Regions from separate parts of the Streptomyces sp. Y7 genome, predicted to be linked through region 2. Evidence: riboswitches for the same ligand, from Rfam matches in the RefSeq annotation. Region 2 holds a riboswitch; each other region holds the start of a gene.
The links. A riboswitch is a leader RNA that binds a small molecule or an ion and turns the genes downstream of it on or off. The one in region 2 is predicted to bind cyclic di-AMP.
Positions count from the first base shown of each region.

Region 1: linked by a shared signal. The riboswitch ahead of ACGFW6_RS22345 (LysM peptidoglycan-binding domain-containing protein) and the one ahead of ACGFW6_RS44600 (M23 family metallopeptidase) in region 2 are both predicted to bind cyclic di-AMP.
Region 3: linked by a shared signal. The riboswitch ahead of ACGFW6_RS36720 (M23 family metallopeptidase) and the one ahead of ACGFW6_RS44600 (M23 family metallopeptidase) in region 2 are both predicted to bind cyclic di-AMP.

Region 1 covers NZ_JBIDDQ010000008.1:214,811-221,824, forward strand. Annotated here, with positions in the region: gene ACGFW6_RS22340 (polyprenyl synthetase family protein) at 1-256, opposite strand, end outside; cyclic di-AMP (ydaO/yuaA leader) riboswitch at 1,405-1,586, shown strand; gene ACGFW6_RS22345 (LysM peptidoglycan-binding domain-containing protein) at 1,592-2,320, shown strand; gene ACGFW6_RS22350 (HAD family hydrolase) at 2,355-3,185, opposite strand; gene fahA (fumarylacetoacetase) at 3,494-4,714, shown strand; gene ACGFW6_RS22360 (M56 family metallopeptidase) at 4,991-5,929, shown strand; gene recQ (DNA helicase RecQ) at 6,017-7,014, opposite strand, start outside.
Region 2 covers NZ_JBIDDQ010000047.1:27,060-34,073, forward strand. Annotated here, with positions in the region: gene ACGFW6_RS44590 (M16 family metallopeptidase) at 1-753, shown strand, start outside; gene ACGFW6_RS44595 (M16 family metallopeptidase) at 750-2,138, shown strand; cyclic di-AMP (ydaO/yuaA leader) riboswitch at 2,352-2,517, shown strand; gene ACGFW6_RS44600 (M23 family metallopeptidase) at 2,530-3,315, shown strand; gene ACGFW6_RS44605 (GntR family transcriptional regulator) at 3,506-4,201, shown strand; gene ACGFW6_RS44610 (HPr family phosphocarrier protein) at 4,403-4,684, opposite strand; gene ACGFW6_RS44615 (GNAT family N-acetyltransferase) at 4,864-7,014, shown strand, end outside.
Region 3 covers NZ_JBIDDQ010000024.1:99,115-106,128, forward strand. Annotated here, with positions in the region: gene ACGFW6_RS36695 (MBL fold metallo-hydrolase) at 1-778, shown strand, start outside; gene ACGFW6_RS36700 (MarR family winged helix-turn-helix transcriptional regulator) at 1,031-1,546, opposite strand; gene ACGFW6_RS36705 (dihydrofolate reductase family protein) at 1,613-2,746, shown strand; tRNA gene ACGFW6_RS36710 (tRNA-Met) at 2,859-2,932, shown strand; gene ACGFW6_RS36715 (PP2C family protein-serine/threonine phosphatase) at 3,058-4,119, shown strand; cyclic di-AMP (ydaO/yuaA leader) riboswitch at 4,353-4,510, shown strand; gene ACGFW6_RS36720 (M23 family metallopeptidase) at 4,522-5,547, shown strand; gene ACGFW6_RS36725 (PrsW family intramembrane metalloprotease) at 5,672-7,014, opposite strand, start outside.

The DNA of each region.
Region 1 (7,014 bases), on a different contig from region 2:
TGAGCTCGACCACGACGGCCGACGGGACGACCCCCGGCGCGTACGGGTCCCCGAACTGGGACGTGAGCATCACCAGCAGCGGCCGGAACCGCTTCCCACCCGCTCGCACCAGGTGCTGGGCGGCCTCGGTGATGAAGGGGACCTCACTCTTGGTGGCTTCGAGCAATCCCTCCTCGACAGCCGCCAATCCGGCCTGGACATCGGCTTCCAGAGCCTGGTCCCGCACGCTCAGCCCGAACGGCCCGACGACGGTCACGAGGGGTCTCCTGTCTGCTGGTGTCCACTGCCGGTTACACGGTTTGTCGATAGGTCGCTGCCATCACTCAAGTCAGCGTATCCGGTCGCGTTTCGATCACCGATGCCGCCCACCCGTCCACCACGGGCGGTATCGGATCACGGCCGGAATATTTTTGATCACCTGATAAGGACGGATATCGATCGACTTATAGGGAAGTAGCGCCCCGTACCCCGAACCGAGGTCGACGCCGAAGCCGACACCGGCACCGCCACCGGGTCCGGGAGTACCCCTTCCGTCCTCGCCCACGCCTCCCTCGATCGGCCCAGGACCTCCCCACCCCGGCCCACGGCGACATGGACATGCCGAGTCGCGACGCGCGACGCGCGACCCGCCCGCCGCACCGGCCGAACGGAACCCCGCTCACGCGTATCCGTATGCCCCTCTTCCGCGAGACGACGCACCACGACCCCTTCCCCCTGCCGGACGCCACGGTCCACCCGCCGGACGACTGCCATGACAACGACTGGCACCACAGGGGAGGTTCCACAGCCTCGCCGCCGTCCCGCCATCCGAGGGCCGCACTGATGGAACCGGAGGGCGCACGCTCGGCGCACTTCGAGCCCGCAGGAACTCCCGGTACGCGCAAGCCCGTTGGTCCGCCCCTGAGAACCCGAGCGCCCCAGCGCCCCAGCGCATGAGGACCTGGGCACCCGAGCGCCCGGGTTGCCGCGAAGAGGCCCTGGGAACGCCGACGACCGACGAGGCGGATCCGCTACGAGACCAGCGGCGACCGGGACCATTTCGTGACTTTTGGCTAGGCCGTCCGCCCCGGGGGCGAAGAGGCGCTTTTCGGTCCGACATGGGAAAAACGGACTCCACGGACAGCCACTTATAGGCGAGTTGGAGCCATTGCCCGATTTGCCATGCTTGCGCATACCAGTGAGTTGGGTCACTCGGACCGGTCGCGCACCCGGCCGGGAAGACCCCCTTCCCTCCTTGCCGCGAAAGCAAGTTGAGGATTGGCAACCGCAAAGGATCAAGCGCCCCATACGCACCAGACCATGGTCAAACTGCACGAGAGGTGACCTCGGCACTTGTTCCGGGCATGTGCTCTCGCATACGTTCCCGCTCGTCGGGCGGACGCCTAATCCTGCCGCTGCCCGAGTCATCCACCCACGCAACTCACACACGCACGGCAGGAGCGGGGGACCCAGGTAAGCCGCCGGACCGGACGCCTTGATGGCGGACCGGACCGGCTAGGGGTGAAGTCGCGCTGCCGCACGGTGGCCCGGCCGGGCATCTCCCGCCCGAACCCGACAGCTCACCTCGCAGGCGTCGGAGAGGAACAGCGCCATGCCCCGAGGCAAGCACCGCCGCCCCCGCACCAACCCGCTCACCCGTCGTGCCGTCATCGCCGGAACCGGTACCGCCGCTCTCGCCCTCCCCCTCCTGAGCGCGACCACCGCGAGCGCCGCCGAGCCCGCCACGGCCAAGGTCGGGTCCGTCGCGTACACCACCAAGAAGGGCGACACCCTCTACGGCATCGCCGACCGGTACGACGCCCAGGGCGGCTGGAAGCAGCTCTACAAGGACAACCGCAAGGCCATCGGCGACAACCCCCGGCTGATCCACCCCGGCACCGACCTGAAGGTCCGGGCGACCAAGAAGGTCAGCACGTCGGACAAGACGGCCTCCAAGGCCGCCGCGCCCGTCAAGAAGTCCTCCGTCGCGCAGGCCACCCAGTCCTCCGTGAAGACGTTCCCGGACAACCTCGACGGCTGGATCCGCAACGCCCTGGACATCATGGAGCAGAACGGAATTCCCGGGTCGTACGAGGGCATTCACCGCAACATCATGCGTGAGTCGTCCGGCAACCCGCTGGCCATCAACAACTGGGACTCCAACGCGGTGGCCGGCACCCCGTCGAAGGGCCTCCTCCAGGTCATCGACCCCACCTTCGCGGCCTACCACGTGCCGGGGACCGTCTACGACCCCTACAACCCGGTGGCGAACATCGTGGCCGCGTGCAACTACGCGGCCGACCGCTACGGCTCGATCGACAACGTGAACGGCCCCTACTAGGAGCCGCGAGCCACCCATCGGCGCATATAGCCCCTTACCGGGCGATATGTGCCAGGGTGTCCGCGAAGAGTCTCTCGAGGACGACGGCGATGCCGTCGTCCTCGTTCGACTCCGTGATCTCGTCGGCGACCGCCTTCAGTTCGGGATGCGCGTTGGCCATCGCGACCCCTCGGGCGGCCCAGTCGAACATGGGGATGTCGTTGGGCATGTCCCCGAACGCGATGGTCTCGCGCGGACCGAGGCCGAGGTGTTCGGCGGCCAGCGCCAGACCGGTCGCCTTGGTGATGCCGCATGGCTGGAGTTCGACGGTGCCGGGCCCCGACATGGTGACCGTCGCCAGCGAACCGACCACCGAACGCGCCGTCGCCGCCAACTCGTCGTCCGACAGCGTCGGATGGCGCAGCAGCACCTTGCTGATCGGCTCGCACCACAGGTCGTCACGGCGCCTGACGCGTACCGCGGGCAGCGTGGGGTGCGGCATCAGATAGCCGGGCTCGATGAGCGTGAGCCCGTCCACGCCGTCCTGGTCGACGGCCGCGTACACCTGGCCCACCTCGGCCTCGATCTTGCCGAGCGCGGTCTCCGCCAGCTCCCGGTCCAGCGTCACGGACCACAGCAGACGATCCGCGCCGGCGTCGTACAGCTGCGCGCCCTGTCCGCACACCGCGAGCCCCGTACTGCCCAGGATGTCCAGCAGCGGCCGCACTCTGGGCGCCGGCCGCCCGGTGACGACGAGGTGCTGGGCACCGGCCGCCGCCACCCGCGCGAGCGCGTCGAGGGTCCGGTCCGAGAGCGTGTCGTCACCTCGGAGCAGCGTCCCGTCCAGGTCAGTGGCGATGAGTGAATATGCGATGGGTGGGGCCATGATCAGAGAATACGGACAGGAGGCCCCATCGACTCGACCTGAACCGGACGGCTGCTGTGTTCACATGTGTTGACACCTGTTCCGGTTCCATTTCTGCTAATGGACGCGCAACTGCCGTCCGCCCGCCGCGATTTCACTCCCCCGTGGCCACGTCGTGCGCGCGATACCCCGCCGAGGGTGACGACCTGCTGTTTCACCGGCCCCGGCGACGCGGGTTCTCGCACTGCCCAAGGCAGGCGGCTCACCCGTAACGTGTGGCCCGACCGACCACATGGCATACGGAGCGTATGAGAGTGAGGCAGCACCCCATGCCCCCCTTCGATCTCCCCGAGGGCGACCCCTTCGGCACGCACAACCTTCCGTACGGCGTCTTCTCCCTTCCCGGTTCGGACTCCGCGCGACGGGTCGGCGTCCGGCTCGGCGACCACGTCCTCGACGCGGGCAGGGCAGCCCACGCCCTCGGTTCGCCCTACGCCCCGCTGCTCGCACAGGACTCCCTGAACCCGCTCCTCGCCGCCGGCCGCACCACCTGGTCCGACGTGCGGCGCGCGCTGACGGCCTGGGTGACGGTGCCGGCGCACCAGGACGCCATCCGCGACCTCTTCCACCCCCTGTCCTCGGTGACCCTGCACCTGCCCTTCCAGGTCGCCGACTACGTCGACTTCTACGCCTCCGAGAACCACGCCCGGAACGTCGGCCAGATCTTCCGCCCCGACGCCGCGGACTCCCTGACCCCGAACTGGAAGCACCTGCCGATCGGCTACCACGGCCGCTCCGGCACGGTCGTGGTGTCCGGCACGGAGGTCGTGCGCCCGTCGGGGCAGCGCAAGGCCCCCACCGATCCGGCGCCGGTCTTCGGCCCCTCGATCCGCCTCGACATCGAGGCCGAGGTCGGTTTCGTGGTCGGTACGCCGTCGCGCATGGGCGAGCCGGTCGCGCTGGGCGACTACCGGGAGCACGTCTTCGGCCTGTGCCTGCTCAACGACTGGTCGGCACGCGACATCCAGGCCTGGGAGTACGTCCCGCTCGGCCCCTTCCTCGGCAAGTCCTTCACCACGTCGGTGTCGGCGTGGATCACCCCGCTGGACGCCCTGGACGACGCGCGGGTGGCACCGCCGCAGCGCACGCACCCCCTGCTGCCGTACCTGGACGACTCCGGCTCCGAGACCGAACCCGGCGGCTACGACCTGCGTGTCTCGGTGGCCGTCAACGGCCATGTGATCTCGGAGCCGCCCTTCTCCACCATGTACTGGACGGCCGCCCAGCAACTCGCCCATATGACCGTGAACGGCGCCTCGCTGCGCACCGGCGACCTGTACGGCTCCGGCACGATCAGCGGCCCGACCGAGCGCGAGCGCGGCTCACTGCTGGAACTGACGTGGAACGGCCGCGACCCGCTCGAACTCCCCGACGGCAAGCGGACGTTCCTGGAGGACGGCGACGTGGTGACGCTGTCCGCCTGGGCGCCGGGGCCGGGAGGGGTCCGGGTGGGACTGGGTGAGGTCACGGGGCGCATCGCGGCGGGGTGACGTGGAGGCCGGAAGCGGGGCCAGGGTCGAGGGCGCGGCCAACTCGCCCATGCCGCAGGACGTTTCGTGTCCTCGGCCAGGCTGGCGGCGCCGGGGCCGGACGGTTGCGCGGTCGGCGGCCCCGACCGCGCATTCGACGCGTCTTTCCCCCTGACTCCGTCGACCGTCACCGTCATACTGACTGGCGGTGGGACGCGCGCCGTATCCGGTGTGGGCGGCCCGCCGGCCCGCACGGCCGCCCCCGCATGTTCCTGTCCAGGATCCGGAGACCCAGGCATGACCGTCTGCATGCTCCTGTTGAGCATCGTCGCCCTGGCGGCCGCCGTACCCGTCCCCCGGGCGCTGACCCGGGCCACCTGGCCGGAACGGGAACCCGTGGTCGCGCTCTGGGTGTGGCAGTGCCTGGTCGCCACCGTCCTGCTGTGCTGCCTGACGGCCCTGTCCCTGGGCGCGGCCGCCGTCTTCGGCACGGTGCGCACCCAGCTCTTCGCCCCGGCCCCGCCGTCCGTGGCGGAGGCGTACGACCTCTCGGCCGCGCCGGTCTGGGCGGCCGTGCTCACCGTACTGCTGGCCTCGGGTGCGGCCTGGACGACCGCGATGCTGGCCCGCGAGGCCGTCGAGGCCCGCCGGCGACGCGGGGTGGCCAGGGCCCACCTGCGAGAACGCGCCCCCGACCTGCCCGCGGGCCTGGGTTCTGCGCGCGGCCCGCTGCTGGTGCTGGAGGACGAGTACCCGGACGCCTGGTGGATGCCCGGCAGTCCGGCCCAGCTGATCGTCACCACCGGTGCCCTGCACCGCCTGACCGACCACCAGCTCGACGCGGTCCTCACCCACGAACGCGGCCATGCCCGCGCCCACCACGACTGGCTGCTGCACCTGTCCACCGCGCTCGCCACCGGATTCCCCCGCATCCCGTTGTTCGCCCACTTCTGCGACCAGACCCACCGCCTGGTCGAACTGGCCGCCGACGACACCGCGTCCCGTCGCTGCGGTCATCTGACGACGGCCCTGGCCCTGATCGAGCTCAACCAGCACCGAGGCGTCCTGTCGTGCGCTTCCACCCACCGGCTGCTGGGCGAGCGCGTCGACCGCCTCCTCCAGCCCCCGCCCCGCCTGGGCCGCCGCGACCGCGCGCTCACGACGACGCTGGCGACACTGGTCCCGCTTCTTCCGCTGCTCATCACGTTCGCCCCGGGGCTGACGGCACTGACGTGATCGGCGTGCCGGGCCGTCGGGACTGCGGCAGCCGAGGTCGCCGGGCAGTGCCGGACAGCTGACGCTCTTGGGTCGGCGGGGCCCTCCCTAGGCCCAGTCCTCCGGCTCCGGCTCCCTCTCCATCTCGGGCCAGTCGTCCATCCCGTGACCTGCCGCGGGAGCCGCGTCCACCGGCCCTGAACCGGCTCCGGACTCACCCCGCGCCGAGACCAGCACCTCGATGACTCCCTCGCCGTACGTGGCCAGCTTCTTCTCGCCGACCCCGCTGACGCTCCCGAGCTCCCGTACCGACCCGGGCCACACGGTCACGATCTCCCGCAGCGTCGCGTCGTGGAAGATCACATACGCCGGGACCCCCTGCTCCCGAGCCTGCTCGGCGCGCCAGGCCCGCAGCGCCTCGAAGGCCGGCACCAACGCTTCGGGCAGCTCGGCCGCCGCGGCCTTCGCCTTCTTCTCCCCGCGCGCGCCGGACCCCGAGCCCGACCGCGAGGTCGCCGGCTTCTTCGGTTCCTTCCGCAGCGGCACCTCCCGCTCACGCCGCAGCACCGACCCGCTGGCCTCCGTCAGCACCAGCGTCCCGTACTCCCCCTCGACCGCGAGCAGCCCCTGCGCCAGCAACTGCCGTACGACGCCCCGCCATTCGCCCTCGCCGAGGTCCTCGCCGATGCCGAACACGGACAGCTGGTCGTGATCGAACTGGATCACCTTGCCGGTGCGCCGCCCCAGCAGGATGTCGACGATCTGCACCGCCCCGAACTTCTGCCCCCGTTCGCGCTGCAACCGCACCACCGTCGACAGCACCTTCTGGGCCGCGATCGTGCCGTCCCAGGTCTCCGGCGGCGTGACACAGGTGTCGCAGTTGCCGCAGCCCACCGGCTCGGGGTCCTGGCCGAAGTAGGCGAGCAGCTGGCTGCGCCGGCACTGGGCCGTCTCGCACAGCGCCAGCATCGCGTCGAGGTGGGAGGCGGCACGGCGCCGGAACGCCTCGTCACCCTCGCCCGAGTTGATCAGCTTGCGCTGCTGGATGACGTCGTTGAGGCCGTACGCCATCCATGCCGTGGAGGGGAGGCCGTCGCGGCCCGCGC
Region 2 (7,014 bases):
GACATCGACCCGGAGCAGACGCTCGCCTGGGTCGAGAAGTACTTCGGCACCATCCCGGGGCACGACGGCAAGCCCGCCCCGCGCGACGGCTCGCTGCCGGAGGTCATCGGCGAGCAGCTGCGCGAGGTCGTCGAGGAGAACGTCCCCGCGCGGGCGATGATGGCCGCCTACCGCCTCCCGAGCGACGGCACGCGCGAGTGCGACGCCGCCGACCTGGCGCTGACCGTGCTCGGCGGCGGCGAGTCCTCCCGCCTGTACAACCGGCTCGTGCGGCGCGACCGTACGGCCGTGGCGGCCGGCTTCGGCCTGCTGCGCCTGTCCGGCGCGCCCTCGCTGGGCTGGCTGGACGTGAAGACCTCCGGTGACGTCGAGGTGCCCGTCATCGAGTCGGCCGTCGACGAGGAGCTCGCCCGCTTCGCGCAGGAGGGCCCCACCGCCGAGGAGATGGAGCGCGCGCAGGCCCAGCTGGAGCGCGAGTGGCTGGACCGGCTCGGCACCGTCGCGGGCCGCGCCGACGAACTGTGCCGGTACGCCGTCCTGTTCGGCGACCCGCAGCTCGCCTTCACCGCCGTCCAGCGCGTCCTCGACGTCACCGCCGAGGAGGTCAAGGCCGTCGCCCAGGCCCGGCTGCGCCCCGACAACCGCGCGGTGCTCGTGTACGAGCCGGTCGCCGACGAGGCCGAGGAACCGGAAGCCGCCGCCGGCGACGGGGCCGCCCCCGCCACCGACCAGAACGAGGAGTCGGCGCAGTGACCGAGCTCGCCAGCATGGAGTTCCACCCGCAGCCCCAGGCGGGCCAGGCCCGGCCCTGGGCGTTCCCGGCGCCCGATCGCGGCATGCTGGACAACGGCCTCACGGTCCTGCGCTGCCACCGCCCCGGCCAGCAGGTCGTCGCCGTCGAGGTGCTCCTGGACACGCCCCTGGACGCCGAGCCGAAGGGCCTCGACGGCATCGCCACGATCATGGCGCGCGCCCTGTCCGAGGGCACCGACAAGCACACCGCCGAGGAGTTCGCCGCCGAGCTGGAGCGCTGCGGCGCCACGCTCGACGCCTACGCCGACCACCCCGGCGTCCGGGTCAGCCTGGAGGTGCCCGCCTCCCGGCTGTCCAAGGCGCTCGGCCTGCTCGCCGACGCCCTCAGGGCGCCCGCGTTCGAGGACAGCGAGGTCGAGCGCCTGGTGAACAACCGGCTCGACGAGATCCCGCACGAGCTGGCCAACCCCTCGCGCCGGGCCGCCAAGGAGCTCTCCAAGGAGCTGTTCCCGGCGACCGCGCGCATGTCCCGCCCGCGCCAGGGCACCGAGGAGACCGTCGCCGGCATCGACGCGGCGTCCGTACGCGCCTTCTACGAGCGGCACGTACGCCCCGCCACCTCCACCGTCGTGGTCGTCGGCGACCTCACCGGCGTCGACCTCGACGCCCTGCTCGGCGACACCCTGGGCGCCTGGACCGGCTCCCCGGGCGAGGCGCGCGCGGTCCCGCCGGTCATCGCGGACGACACCGGACGCGTCGTCATCGTCGACCGTCCCGGCGCGGTCCAGACGCAGCTGCTGATCGGCCGTGTCGGCCCGGACCGGCACGACCGCGTGTGGCCCGCGCAGGTGCTCGGCACCTACTGCCTCGGCGGCACCCTCACCTCCCGGCTGGACAAGGTCCTGCGTGAGGAGAAGGGCTACACCTACGGCGTGCGGGCCTTCGGCCAGGTCCTGCGCTCCGCCCCGGACGGCACGGGCGCGGCGATGCTCGCCATCAGCGGCTCCGTCGACACCCCGAACACCGGTCCGGCCCTCGACGACCTCTGGAAGGTCCTGCGCGGGGTCGCCGCCGAGGGGCTCACCGACGCCGAGCGGGACTTCGCCGTGCAGAACCTCGTCGGGGTGGCGCCGCTGAAGTACGAGACCGCCGCCTCCGTGGCGAACACGCTGGCCGACCAGGTCGAGCAGCACCTGCCCGACGACTACCAGGCGACGCTGTACCAGCAGCTGGCCGCGACCGGCACGGTCGAGGCCACCGCGGCGGCCGTGAGCGCCTTCCCGGTGGACCGTCTGGTCACGATCCTCGTCGGCGACGCGGCCGAGATCCGGGAGCCCGTCGAGGCCCTCGGCATCGGTGAAGTGACCGTCGTGGCAGCCGAGTAGAGGACGAGCTCGCGCCGTCCGGCGCCACGCGCGTGCAGGGGCCCTGGTGACCCAAGAGTCACCAGGGCCCCTTTATGCCCGAATTGAGGGAGAGGTTGCCTGTCTGGCCTGTGGGATGCGCTACAAAAGCCGCGATCCGTTTGGGGATTGAAAGATGCCGCGTTTAGCGTCTTCCGGGCTGTCCGTCAGGCAGTGCGCCGCGCCCGCGGCACCGGACAGTCATCGCCGAGTCCCCGTACGGCGCGAGCCAGGGGAGCCGGGGACCCACCCGTAGTCCCTGGGGTGAATCGGACGCCCGCGCGAGTCGCGAGGGGGTCCGTAGGAGACCTTCCTGCTCCGAACCCGTCAGCTAACCCGGTAGGCGAGAGGGAAGGAAAGGACCAGCCACTTCATGGCGTTCACCTGCGCCACGGGGAAGAACCGCCCCACCGGGAAGCACCGTAGGCCCGGCCGGTTCGAGCGCACCACCGCCCGCGCGGCCGGAGTCGCCGCGCTCACCGCCACCGGAGTCGTCGGCACCCTGGCCGCCCCGGCGCTGGCCGCCGAGCCCGCCGCCGAGCAGACCGGCCTCATCCCGGTCGTCACCGTCGAGAACTCGATCGTGGACCAGATCGACGCCCAGGCGATCGCCCAGGAACGGGCCGCCGCCGAGGCCGCCGCCGCGAAGAAGGCCGCTCAGGAGGCCGCGCGCGAGAAGGCGGCCGCGCAGGCCGAGGCGAAGCGCGAGGCCAAGGAGCGCGCCGCCCGCGAGGCCGAGCGCAAGCGCCTGCTGTCGTACGTCGCCCCGATCGCCGGCTCGTACGTCTCCACCGGCTACAAGACCGGCGGTGCCGTCTGGTCCTCCGGCAGCCACACCGGCGTCGACTTCCACGCCGCGAGCGGCACGTCCGTGCACGCCGTCGGTGCCGGCACCGTCGTCGAGGCCGGCTGGGGCGGGTCGTACGGCAACAACGTCGTGATCAAGATGAACGACGGCACGTACACGCAGTACGGCCACCTGTCGTCCATCGGCGTCTCGGTGGGCCAGTCCGTCACCCCGGGCCAGCAGATAGGCCTCTCCGGCGCCACCGGCAACGTCACCGGGCCGCATCTGCACTTCGAGGCCCGCACCACGGCGGAGTACGGCTCCGACATCGACCCCGTGGCCTATCTGCGCGGGCACGGCGTGAACGTCTGACGCTGCCCCCCGCGCGTCCCTTCGAAGCCCCGGCTCCCCGAGCCGGGGCTTTCGATGTTTTCGACCCCCCGCTGACCAAAAAATATGCATGGATTTCGGCTCCCCGTCGGAAATTCCGGCCGGTTGCAATAGAGTCCTCGGGAACACGTCATTGGTCGACGTTTCACGGGGATTAAGGCGGAGGTCGGGCATGCGTATTCCGGCGCACTCGGTGTGCACGGCGATCCGGGACGACATCGTCGCCGGTGTCTACGAGCGTGGCGGCCGGCTCACCGAGGAACTGCTCGCCCGCCGCTACGGCGTCTCCCGCGTCCCCGTGCGGGAGGCCCTGCGCACCCTGGAGGCGGAGGGCTTCGTGGTGACCCGGCGTCACGCGGGCGCGTGCGTCGCCGAACCGACCGAGCAGGAGGCCGCCGACCTGCTGGAGATGCGCGGCCTGCTGGAGCCCCTCGGCGCCTCCCGGGCCGCCCAGCGGCGCACCGAGGCCCATCTGAAGGTCCTGCGCGGCCTGGTCAGGCTGGGGCAGGAGCGGGCCAGGCGGGGAAACAGCGACGACCTGCGCTCCCTGGGCGGCTGGTTCCACGAGACGCTCGCCCAGTCCACCGGCAGTCCGGCCCTGACCTCGATCCTGGCTCAGCTGCGCCACAAGATCGCCTGGATGTACGCCGTGGAAGCGCCGGTCGATCCCGTGGAGTCCTGGGCCGAGCACGGCGCGATCGTGGACGCGGTGGCGCGCGGCGACGGCGAACGCGCCCGCGCGATCACGGCGCTGCACACCGAGCGCTCCCTCTCCGCGCACCGCCTGCGGTTCGCCGCGGGCGGCGAGCGCGCGGACCGTGTGAGGAATTCGCAACATCCCGTAAACATGCCGAGCCTGCGGCATTAACACGCGCGCCGTATACAAAGAGAAGGTATTCGGCGGGGAGGAATTTCCGCTGCCCTTTTCGGATTCACGACCGGTCGCGCCGTGAATTCCGTCGGCGCCTGCCCGAAACAGCGAGGCGGCGCCCGCTGAAACAGTAAAGCCGCGCCCGCCGGAAAGGCGGACGCGGCTTCACCGTTCGCTACGGAGGCCCGTTCAGGTCGTTCAGACCGTCTCGGGCAGTTCCTCGAGTCCCTCGGAGACCAGCTTGGCCAGACGGTCGAGGGCGGCGTCCGCACCCTCGGCGTCGGAGGCGAGGACGATCTCCTCGCCGCCCTGGGCGCCCAGGCCCAGGACCGCCAGCATGGAGGCCGCGTTGACGGGGTTGCCGTCAGCCTTGGCGATCGTCACCGGGACGCCTGCGGCCGTGGCGGCTCGGACGAAGATGGAGGCGGGGCGGGCGTGGAGGCCCTCGGCCCAGCCGACGTTGACGCGGCGCTCAGCCATGTGATGCTGCCCTTCGGTTCTCAGGGTTGTCTAGACCAGTTTCCCACACTCGTGAAGCACGCCGGAACGGGACGGCTGTCCCTCCCGAAGTGACCGTGGGGTCGCGGCCTCGACCCCACGTGACGTCCCGAACAGACTGCCTCGCGCCGTTGTCGTACGCGAGCCGTAATCTGGGCCCCATGCAGAGCGCCTCGGACAGGCACGAGTACCCCGCCCACTGGGAAGCCGACGTGGTGCTGCGCGACGGCGGCACCGCGCGCATCCGCCCCATCACCGTTGATGACGCCGAGCGCCTGGTCAGCTTCTACGAGCAGGTGTCGGACGAGTCGAAGTACTACCGCTTCTTCGCGCCCTACCCGCGACTGTCCGCGAAGGACGTCCACCGCTTCACGCACCACGACTTTGTGGACCGGGTGGGACTCGCGGCCACGGTGGGCGGCGAGTTCATCGCCACCGTACGCTACGACCGGATCGGCGCTGACGGAATGCCCGCGTCCGCACCGGCCGACGAGGCCGAGGTCGCCTTCCTCGTCCAGGACGCCCACCAGGGGCGCGGCGTCGCCTCCGCCCTCCTGGAGCACATCGCCGCGGTCGCCCGCGAGCGCGACATCCGCCGGTTCGCCGCCGAGGTGCTGCCGGCCAACAGCAAGATGATCAAGGTGTTCACGGACGCCGGGTACACGCAGAAGCGCAGCTTCGAGGACGGCGTGGTGCGCCTGGAGTTCGACCTGGAGCCGACCGACCGCTCGCTCGCCGTGCAGTACGCGCGCGAGCAGCGCGCCGAGGCCAGGTCCGTGCGCCGGCTGCTGACGCCCGGCTCCGTCGCCGTCATCGGCACCGGCCGCACCCCCGGCGGCGTCGGCCGCGGCGTCCTCGGCAACATCAGGGACGCCGGCTTCACGGGACGGCTGTACGCCGTGAACAAGGCGTTCCCGGAGGACCTCAAGGAGGTCGACGGAGTTCCCGCGCACCGCTCCGTGCGCGACATCGACGAGCAGGTCGACCTCGCGGTGGTCGCCGTGCCGGCCGAGTACGTCCCCGACGTGGTCACCGAGTGCGGCGAGCACGGCGTGCAGGGCCTGGTCGTGCTCTCCGCCGGCTACGCCGAGAGCGGGCCCGACGGACGCGAGCGCCAGCGCGAACTCGTCCGGCACGCGCGCACGTACGGCATGCGCATCATCGGCCCGAACGCCTTCGGGATCATCAACACCGCCGACGACGTACGGCTGAACGCCTCCTTGGCCCCCGAGATGCCGAGGCCGGGCCGCATCGGCCTCTTCGCGCAGTCCGGCGCCATCGGGATCGCCCTGCTGTCCCGGCTGCACCGGCGCGGCGGCGGAGTCACCGGCGTCACCGGCATCTCCACCTTCGTGTCGTCCGGCAACCGGGCCGACGTCTCCGGCAACGACGTCCTGCAGTACTGGTACGACGACCCGGACACCGACGTCGTCCTCATGTACCTGGAGTCCATCGGCAACCCGCGCAAGTTCACCCGCCTCGCCCGGCGCACCGCGGCCGCGAAGCCGCTGGTCGTGGTGCAGGGCGCGCGGCACGGGGGAGCGGCGCCGCAGGGCCACACCGTGCGGGTCACCCGGCTCCCGCACACCACCGTCTCCGCGCTGCTGCGGCAGGCAGGCGTGATCCGGGTCGACACCATCACCGAGCTGGTGGACGCGGGACTGCTGCTCGCGCGCCAGCCCCTGCCGACCGGACCGCGGGTGGCGATCCTCGGGAACTCCGAGTCGCTGGGCCTGCTGACGTACGACGCCTGTCTGTCCGAGGGCCTGCGGCCGCTGCCGCCGCTGGACCTGACCACCGCCGCGTCGGCCGCCGACTTCCACCAGGCGCTCTCCCGCGCGCTCGCCGACGACACCTGCGACGCGGTCGTCGTCACCGCGATACCGGCGATCGGGGACGCGACCACCGGGGACGCCGAGCTGGCGCAGGCCCTGAGCTCGGCCGCCGAGCGGGTGCCGGGCAAGCCCGTCCTGGTGGTGCACGTGGAGCTCGGAGGGCTCGCGGAGGCCCTGTCCGCCGCGGCGAGCACCGCGCCCCGGGCCGGTACGACGGCGCCCCGCACCGCGGGCCGCGACCACCCCTTCCGCCCGCTGGACTTCCCGGCCGAACCGCTGCCCGAACCGTCGGACACCACCGAGAACGCCCCCCGCCTCATCCCCGCCTACCCGGCCGCCGAACGCGCGGTCCGCGCTCTGGGCGAGGCCGTCAAGTACGCCCAGTGGCGCCGCGAGGCCGCCGAGCCCGGCAAGGTGCCCGAGTACGAGGACATCGACGAGAAGGGCGCCGCCCGGCTGATCGACGGCCTCCTCGCG
Region 3 (7,014 bases), on a different contig from region 2:
GGCTGCCACCCGCATCACCAGTGAGCAGGTTCCCGTCCGTGTCTTCGGTGGTCCCACCGCCCTGATCGAGTACGGCGGCCTGCGGATTCTCACCGACCCCACGTTCGACGCGCCCGGCGACTACCCACTGGGCGGTGGCCGGGCCCTGACCAAGACGGCTCCCGCGTCGGGCTCGGTCGGTGAACTCGGCCGTATCGACCTGGTGTTGCTGTCGCACGACGAGCACCCCGACAACCTCGACGTCTCCGGGCGGGCGCTGCTCGCCGACGTACCGCTCACGCTGACCACGCCCGGCGGGGCCCAGCGGCTCGGCGGGACCGCGCGTGGGCTGGCGGACTGGGAGTCGGTGGAGGTGGAGCGGCCCGGTGGAGGTGTCGTCACCGTGACCGGGGCGCCCGCGCTGCACGGGCCGGGGGAGCGGGCGCAGCTCGAAGCGGTCGTCGGACAGGTCGTCGGATTCGTGCTGACCGGGGACGGGCTGCCCACCGTCTATGTCAGCGGGGACAACGCCCAGCTCGGGCCGGTCGAGGAGGTCGCCGAGCGGTTCGGGCCGGTGGACCTCGCCGTGCTGTTCGCCGGCGCCGCCCGTACCCCGGTCCTCGACCGGCAGCTCCTCACCCTCGACAGCGCGCGGGCCGCCGAGGCCGCCGGGATTCTCGATGCGCGGCGGATAGTCCCGGTCCACTTCGACAGCTGGGCCCACTTCACCGAGGGCCGCGAGGAGTTGGCGGCCGCCTTCGAGGCCGCGGGGCTGACCGAGCGCGTGCAATGGGGGTGAGTGGCACCCGGTGCCCTCCGGGGGCAGGCCGAGCACGGTGCCGGCCGGGCAGGACGATTCCCCCCTCGGCGCAGGGCGAGTTCCCGCCGGCCCGTGATCTCCTCTCCGTGAACCCTCGAACCCTCCGCAGAGAACGGTCCCTTGAGGAGAGCGGGCTCAGCCGGCGCTGAGCTTCGTCAGGTCGCCCAGCGGCAGGGTGTGCTGGGTCTGGAGGACCTTCGCGCGCAGGAATCAACAGATTTCCCGTCCGGGTCACGAGCAGGACTTGCCCGAACGCCGCCGCCAGGGCACGTCCTCCCCGGCGGCGTTCGCCGTCTCGCCCTGGAAGCCCTCGGTGACCTGCGTGAAGATCTCCTCCAGCTGTCCGACCTGTTCCGGGCTCAGCCGGTCGAAGAGTACCGAGCGCACCGTCTCGACATGGCCGGGCGCCGCGCCCTCCAGGACCGTCATGCCCTCCTCGGTGAGCGCGGCGATGCTGCCCCGCTTGTCCCAGCGGCAGTCCTCGCGCCGGACCAGGCCGTCCTTCTCCAGCCGTGTCACGGCGTACGTGAGCCGGCTGCGGGTGATCTTCAGCCGTTCCGCGAGATCGGTCATCCGGAGCCGCCGTTCCGGGGACTCGGACAGGGTGGACAGGATGGAGTAGTACATGTGAGGCATGCCGGCCTCCTGCTGGAGCTGCCGGTCCAGCGCGTCCTCCACCAGGTGGACGGCGCCGATGTACGCGCGCCAGGCGCGCTGCTCCTCGGGGGTGAGCCAGCGAGTCGTCATGCCATCAGTGTAGGTTTGTTTCAAACTTGAACCAAGATCGAGTCTGCCGAGCCGGAGAGCGCGCCGATGCCGTCGTACCCCTACGTCCTGCTGTCCGCCGCCGTGTCCCTGGACGGCTACCTCGACGACACCACCACCGAGCGCCTGCTGCTGTCCGGCCCGGCCGACTTCGACCGGGTCGACGAGGTCCGTGCGTCGGTGGACGCGATCCTGATCGGCGCCGGCACGATCCGGGCGGACAACCCGCGGCTGCTGGTGAACTCGGCCGAGCGGCGGGCCGCGCGCACGGCGGCGGGCAGGCCCGAGTATCCGCTGAAGGTCACGGTCAGCGCCTCCGGCGAGCTGGATGCGGCGGCCCACTTCTGGCACACCGGCGGCGAGAAGATCGTCTACACGACGGAGAAGGGCGCGGAGCGGCTGCGCCGGTCGCCGGTCGCGGCGGACGTCGTCGTGCTGGGGCCGGAGCTGGACTGGCGGGCCCTGCTGGCGCATCTGCGCGAGGTGCGCGGCGTCGAGCGGCTGATGGTCGAGGGCGGCGGCACCGTCCACACGCAGCTCATGACGCAGGGGCTGGCCGACGAACTGCAGCTGGTGCTGGCGCCGCTGTTCGTGGGCGACCCCGAGGCGCCCCGGCTGTTCGGGCCGGGCGGTTACCAGGGCGGCCGGCTGCGGCTGCTGGAGTCCCGCCCCATCGAGGACGTCGTCCTGATGCGCTACGCGCCCACCGCACCCGGCAGCGGTGCCCTCCCCTCCGCCGCGGACCGGCACTGGCTGGCGCTGGCGTGCGAGCTGGCGGAGCTGTGTCCGCCGTCGGAGACGGCCTTCAGCGTCGGCGCGGTGGTCGTCGCGGCCGACGGGACCGAGCTGGCCCGCGGGCACTCGCGGGAGAGCGGCGATCGGGTGGTGCACGCGGAGGAGGCGGCACTGGCGAAGATCGCGGCCGGGGATCCGAGGCTCGCCTCCGCCACGGTGTACAGCAGCCTGGAGCCGTGCACGCACCGCTCGTCCCGCCCCGTGCCCTGCGCCCGGCTGATCCTCGAAGCGGGGGTCCGCCGGGTGGTGACGGCCTGGCGGGAGCCGGACACGTTCGTGACGGGGGCCGACGGCAGCGGAATGCTCGCGGCGCGGGGCGTGGACGTCCTGGTCCTGCCGGAGTACGCGGAGCGGGCCAAGGCACCCAACGCGCACCTCCTGCCCTGAGCGCCAGGTGTGACGTGGCCCGCACTGGTGACCGAAAAGTCCTGTTCAGGGCAGTGTGCCGGAAAGTCGTGTGCTGAGCGTCCCGCGGATGGCGTACTATTGGTTTCACCGACGCGGGGTGGAGCAGCTCGGTAGCTCGCTGGGCTCATAACCCAGAGGTCGCAGGTTCAAATCCTGTCCCCGCTACTGAAGGCTCAGGGCCGGAACTCATCAGTTCCGGCCCTGAGTGTTTTCCCGGTCGGCTCTCACCGCTCGCTCCCCGCCTCCGCTTCGGCAACCCTGGTGGGGTGGAGGAAGGGCGGATCTCATACGTGCGCCGGTTCGTCCGGTCGCTCCCCGCCCTGCTGATCGCGATGGGTGCCGTGTACGACCACGTCACGCCCACCGACTTCACCGGTGCTCCCTTCTTCACCGCCGCGCCCCTGGTCGCCGCCCCTCTCTACTCGCTGCGCGGCACGGTGCTCACCGGCGTCGTGGCCGTCACCGTGCTGCTCGTGCTCCGCGGCCTGCACGGCGGCCTGCCCAAGGCGGAGGTGATCACCGAGTTGGTCACCACCGTGGTCGTCTCCGTGCTCGCCGTCCTCATCCATCTCCTCGTCCGCCGCAGCGACGAGCGCCTCGCCTCCGTCCGTGAGATCGCCGAGGCCGCCCAGCGGGCCGTCCTGCCGGAGCCCGCCGAGCGGATCGGCGGCTTCGAGATCGCCGCGCGCTACGAGGCGGCGCAGGAGGGCGCCTCCATCGGCGGGGACCTGTACGCGGTGCAGGACAGTCCGCACGGCGTCCGGCTGATCGTCGGGGACGTGCGCGGCAAGGGCATGAGCGCGGTCGGCGCGGTCGCCGTCGTGATCGGCGCCTTCAGGGAGGCCGCGGAGCAGGAGGCCACGCTGGAGGCGGTCGCGCAGCGGCTGGAGCGGGCCCTGGCGCGCGAGCGCACCCGGCGCGAAGGGATCGAGGCCCGCGAGGGGTTCACCACCGCCGTACTCGCCGAACTCCCGCACGGCGAGGCGATCGTGCGCCTCGTCAACCGCGGGCATCCGTCACCGCTGCTGCTGTACGCCGACGGGACCGTACGGCCGCTGCCCGCCACCGAACCCGCCCTGCCGCTCGGCATGGGCGAACTGGGCGCCTGGCCCGACCGGGCCGACGAGGCCGCCTTCCCGGGCGGGGCCACGCTGCTGCTGTACACCGACGGACTGTCCGAGGCACGGGACGAGGGCGGGCGGTTCTACGACCCCGAGACGGGTCTCGCGGGACGCGCCAACGCGCTGCGCGAACCCGGTGCCCTGCTTGGTGTGCTTTCGGTGGAGGTGAGACGGCACTCCGGTGGAGGAATGGCGGACGACATGGCGCTCATGGCCGTACGCCGGCCCTGATCGTCGTCACCGGGGGTGATCGGACGACCCCCCTCCGCATAACAACTGACACACCGTCAATACCTATGTGGTCTCTGAGGTTTGGCCAACTCGCCCGATTTAGGCCACTCGTGACCCGTAAGTCCAGGCGGAAATCGTTAATGATCAAGAGGAACAGCTTGGAATCCGCACCCCGCGTCTATTAACGTTCGATAACGCAGCGCGGTCGTCCCAGCCGTCACAAGAGTCGGCTCCGTGCGCACGCGCCGAGTCCCGCAAGGGAGCCGGGGAACCACCACCCTGGGGTGAATCGCGCGGATATCGCCGGGAAGTCACGGTTGATATACGCGCGTAGGAGACCTTCCTGCTCCGAACCCGTCAGCTAACCCGGTAGGCGAGAAGGAAGGAAAGGAGTACGCCCACGTGGCGTCCAACCGGCCTGCTCCGCAAGCCCCGTTCGTGCCGAGTCAGCGCAGCACGGAAACCTTCGGCTACGACCGCAACCGCACCGACGAGGGCCCGTTCGAGGAGTGGAACCCCACCGCGGATTCCCTTCGTCCCGTTCGTGGCAGGCACCGCGTCTCCAAGCAGCGTGGCGGGGGACTCGCCCGCAGCTCCACCGTTCTCGGCGTAGGCGTCATAGCCGCCGTCGGCGCGGGCGGCATGGCCAGCGCGAACAGCGGCAAGCCGCCGGTCGCCATCACCATGCCCGACCTGCCGCTGATCTCCGACGACTCCTCCGAGCCCGCCGAGGACACGGCCACCGCCCTCAGCACGATGGGCGAGACGACCGAGCAGACCGCGCAGGGCACCTCGGACGCCGGTGAGGCGCTGCGCAGCCGGATCATCGCGCAGGCCGAGCTCCAGCAGGACCAGATCGACAGCAAGGCCGCCGCGGCCGCCGTCGCCGCCGCCGAGAAGGAGGCCGCCGAAGCGGCCGCCAAGGCGGAGACCGAGGCCAAGGCCAAGGCCGCCGCCGCGAAGGCCGCCGCCGAGGAGGAGGCCCGCAAGAAGGCCGAGGCCGAGCGCCTCGCCGAGCTGGCCAAGCAGTACACGCTGCCGACCTCCTCGTACACGATCACCTCGACGTTCGGCCAGGCCGGCGCCTACTGGTCCTCCGGGTACCACACCGGCCTCGACTTCGCCGCCCCCACCGGGACGCTGATCAAGGCGATCCACTCCGGCACGGTCACCTTCGCCGGCTGGGACGGCTCCTACGGCTACAAGACCGAGATCACCCTCGACGACGGCACCGAGCTCTGGTTCGCGCACCAGTCCTCGATCAGCGTCAGCGTGGGCCAGAAGGTCAACACCGGCGACGTCATCGGCCGCGTGGGTGCCACCGGCAACGTGACCGGCGCCCACCTGCACCTCGAGGTGCACCCCGACGGCAGCACCAACGGCATCGACCCGATGGCCTGGCTCCAGGGCAAGGGCCTCACCCCCTGACCCACCCCGAAACGGGTATCCACTTCTGATCCCCGGCGGTCCTGGCGACGACCCCCCGACGTCAGGGCTGCCGGTTTTCGGCATGTCCGCGGAGCCGGTCAACGCTTCCCGTGCGCCGGCCCGGTCACGTCCGGTACGGGTTGTACGCGGGGTACGGCGCCGTCGGGCCGTACCCGGGCCCGTCGACCTGGCCGTAGGACTGCCAGTAGACCGGCGCCGGCGCCGGGTATGCGTACCCGTACCCGTACCCGTGCCCGTGCCCGTATCCGTGCTCGTGTGCCTGCCGGGCCTGTGCTGAGGCCGCGTGTTCCAGGGCCGGGCGGGCGAACTCCCGGCGGTGCCACAGGGCCTGCAGGAGCTCCTGTTCCCGTACGACGAAGTCCGCGCCGGCCTTCCCGAGGCGTCCCCGGTGCCGCAGGAACGCCAGCGACGTGGCGTAGGCCTCGTATTGCGCGACCGTCCGCGCCGCCGCCCGTCCGCCGCGCCGACGCGCGTACTGCCGGGCCACCCGGCGGTCCCGCATCGAGCCCAGCGCGAACGGCTCGCCCGGCGACAGCCACCCGGCCATGACATAGGCGGGCAGTTCCTCACGCACGGTCCGCAGCTCGCGCTGGCGGGTCCAGATCACCAGCCAGGTCAGCAGCCCGAACGCGGGCACCATGAGGGTCGCGTACACGGCGAAGAAGCCGTACTCGCCGAAGGTGGAGGAGCCGTTCCACAGGGCGTGCATGCCCATCGCGAGCAGCAGGCCGAGGAACGGGAGCAGGACCCGGCGCACATGCTGGCGCTCGCCCGACAGCGCGGCGATTCCGAAGCCGATGCCGGTCAGCACGGTGAAGAGCGGGTGCGCGAAGGGCGACATGATGACGCGGACGAAGAAGGTCGCCGCCGTGACGGAGGCGATGCCGCTGTCGCCGGAGAGCTGGTCGGTACCGAAGGCGGTGCCGAGGTAGAGGATGTTCTCGGTGAACGCGAAGCCGGTGGCGGTGACCCCGGCTATCACCACGCCGTCGACGATGCCGGTGAAGTCCCGGCGGCGGAAGAGGAAGACCAGCAGCACGGCCGCGGCCTTCGCCAACTCCTCCACCACGGGCGCTATGACGGTCGCTCCCAGGGTGTCCGCGTGCGAGGGATCCGCCGTCGCGGTCGCTATCCATCTGGTCGCGAAGCTGTTCGCGACGATCGCTATCAGCGCCGCGGCGCAGGCACCCCAGGCGAAGGAGAACAGCAGATTGCGCCAAGGGCCCGGCTCGACCCGGTCCAGCCAGCGGAAGGACGCCACCAGCAGCGGCACGGGCAGCACGGCGAGCCCGAGTCCGACCAGGAACCCCTCGGTCCCGGTCTGCTCGCGCACCAGCGCGAGGATCACCAGCCCGGAGAGCGCGAGGAGGGTGCTGAGCGCGCCGTAGCGCACCCACCGCCGCTGCCACCAGTGCGCGTGCCGCAGTGCGCCGCCGGTGGGACCGG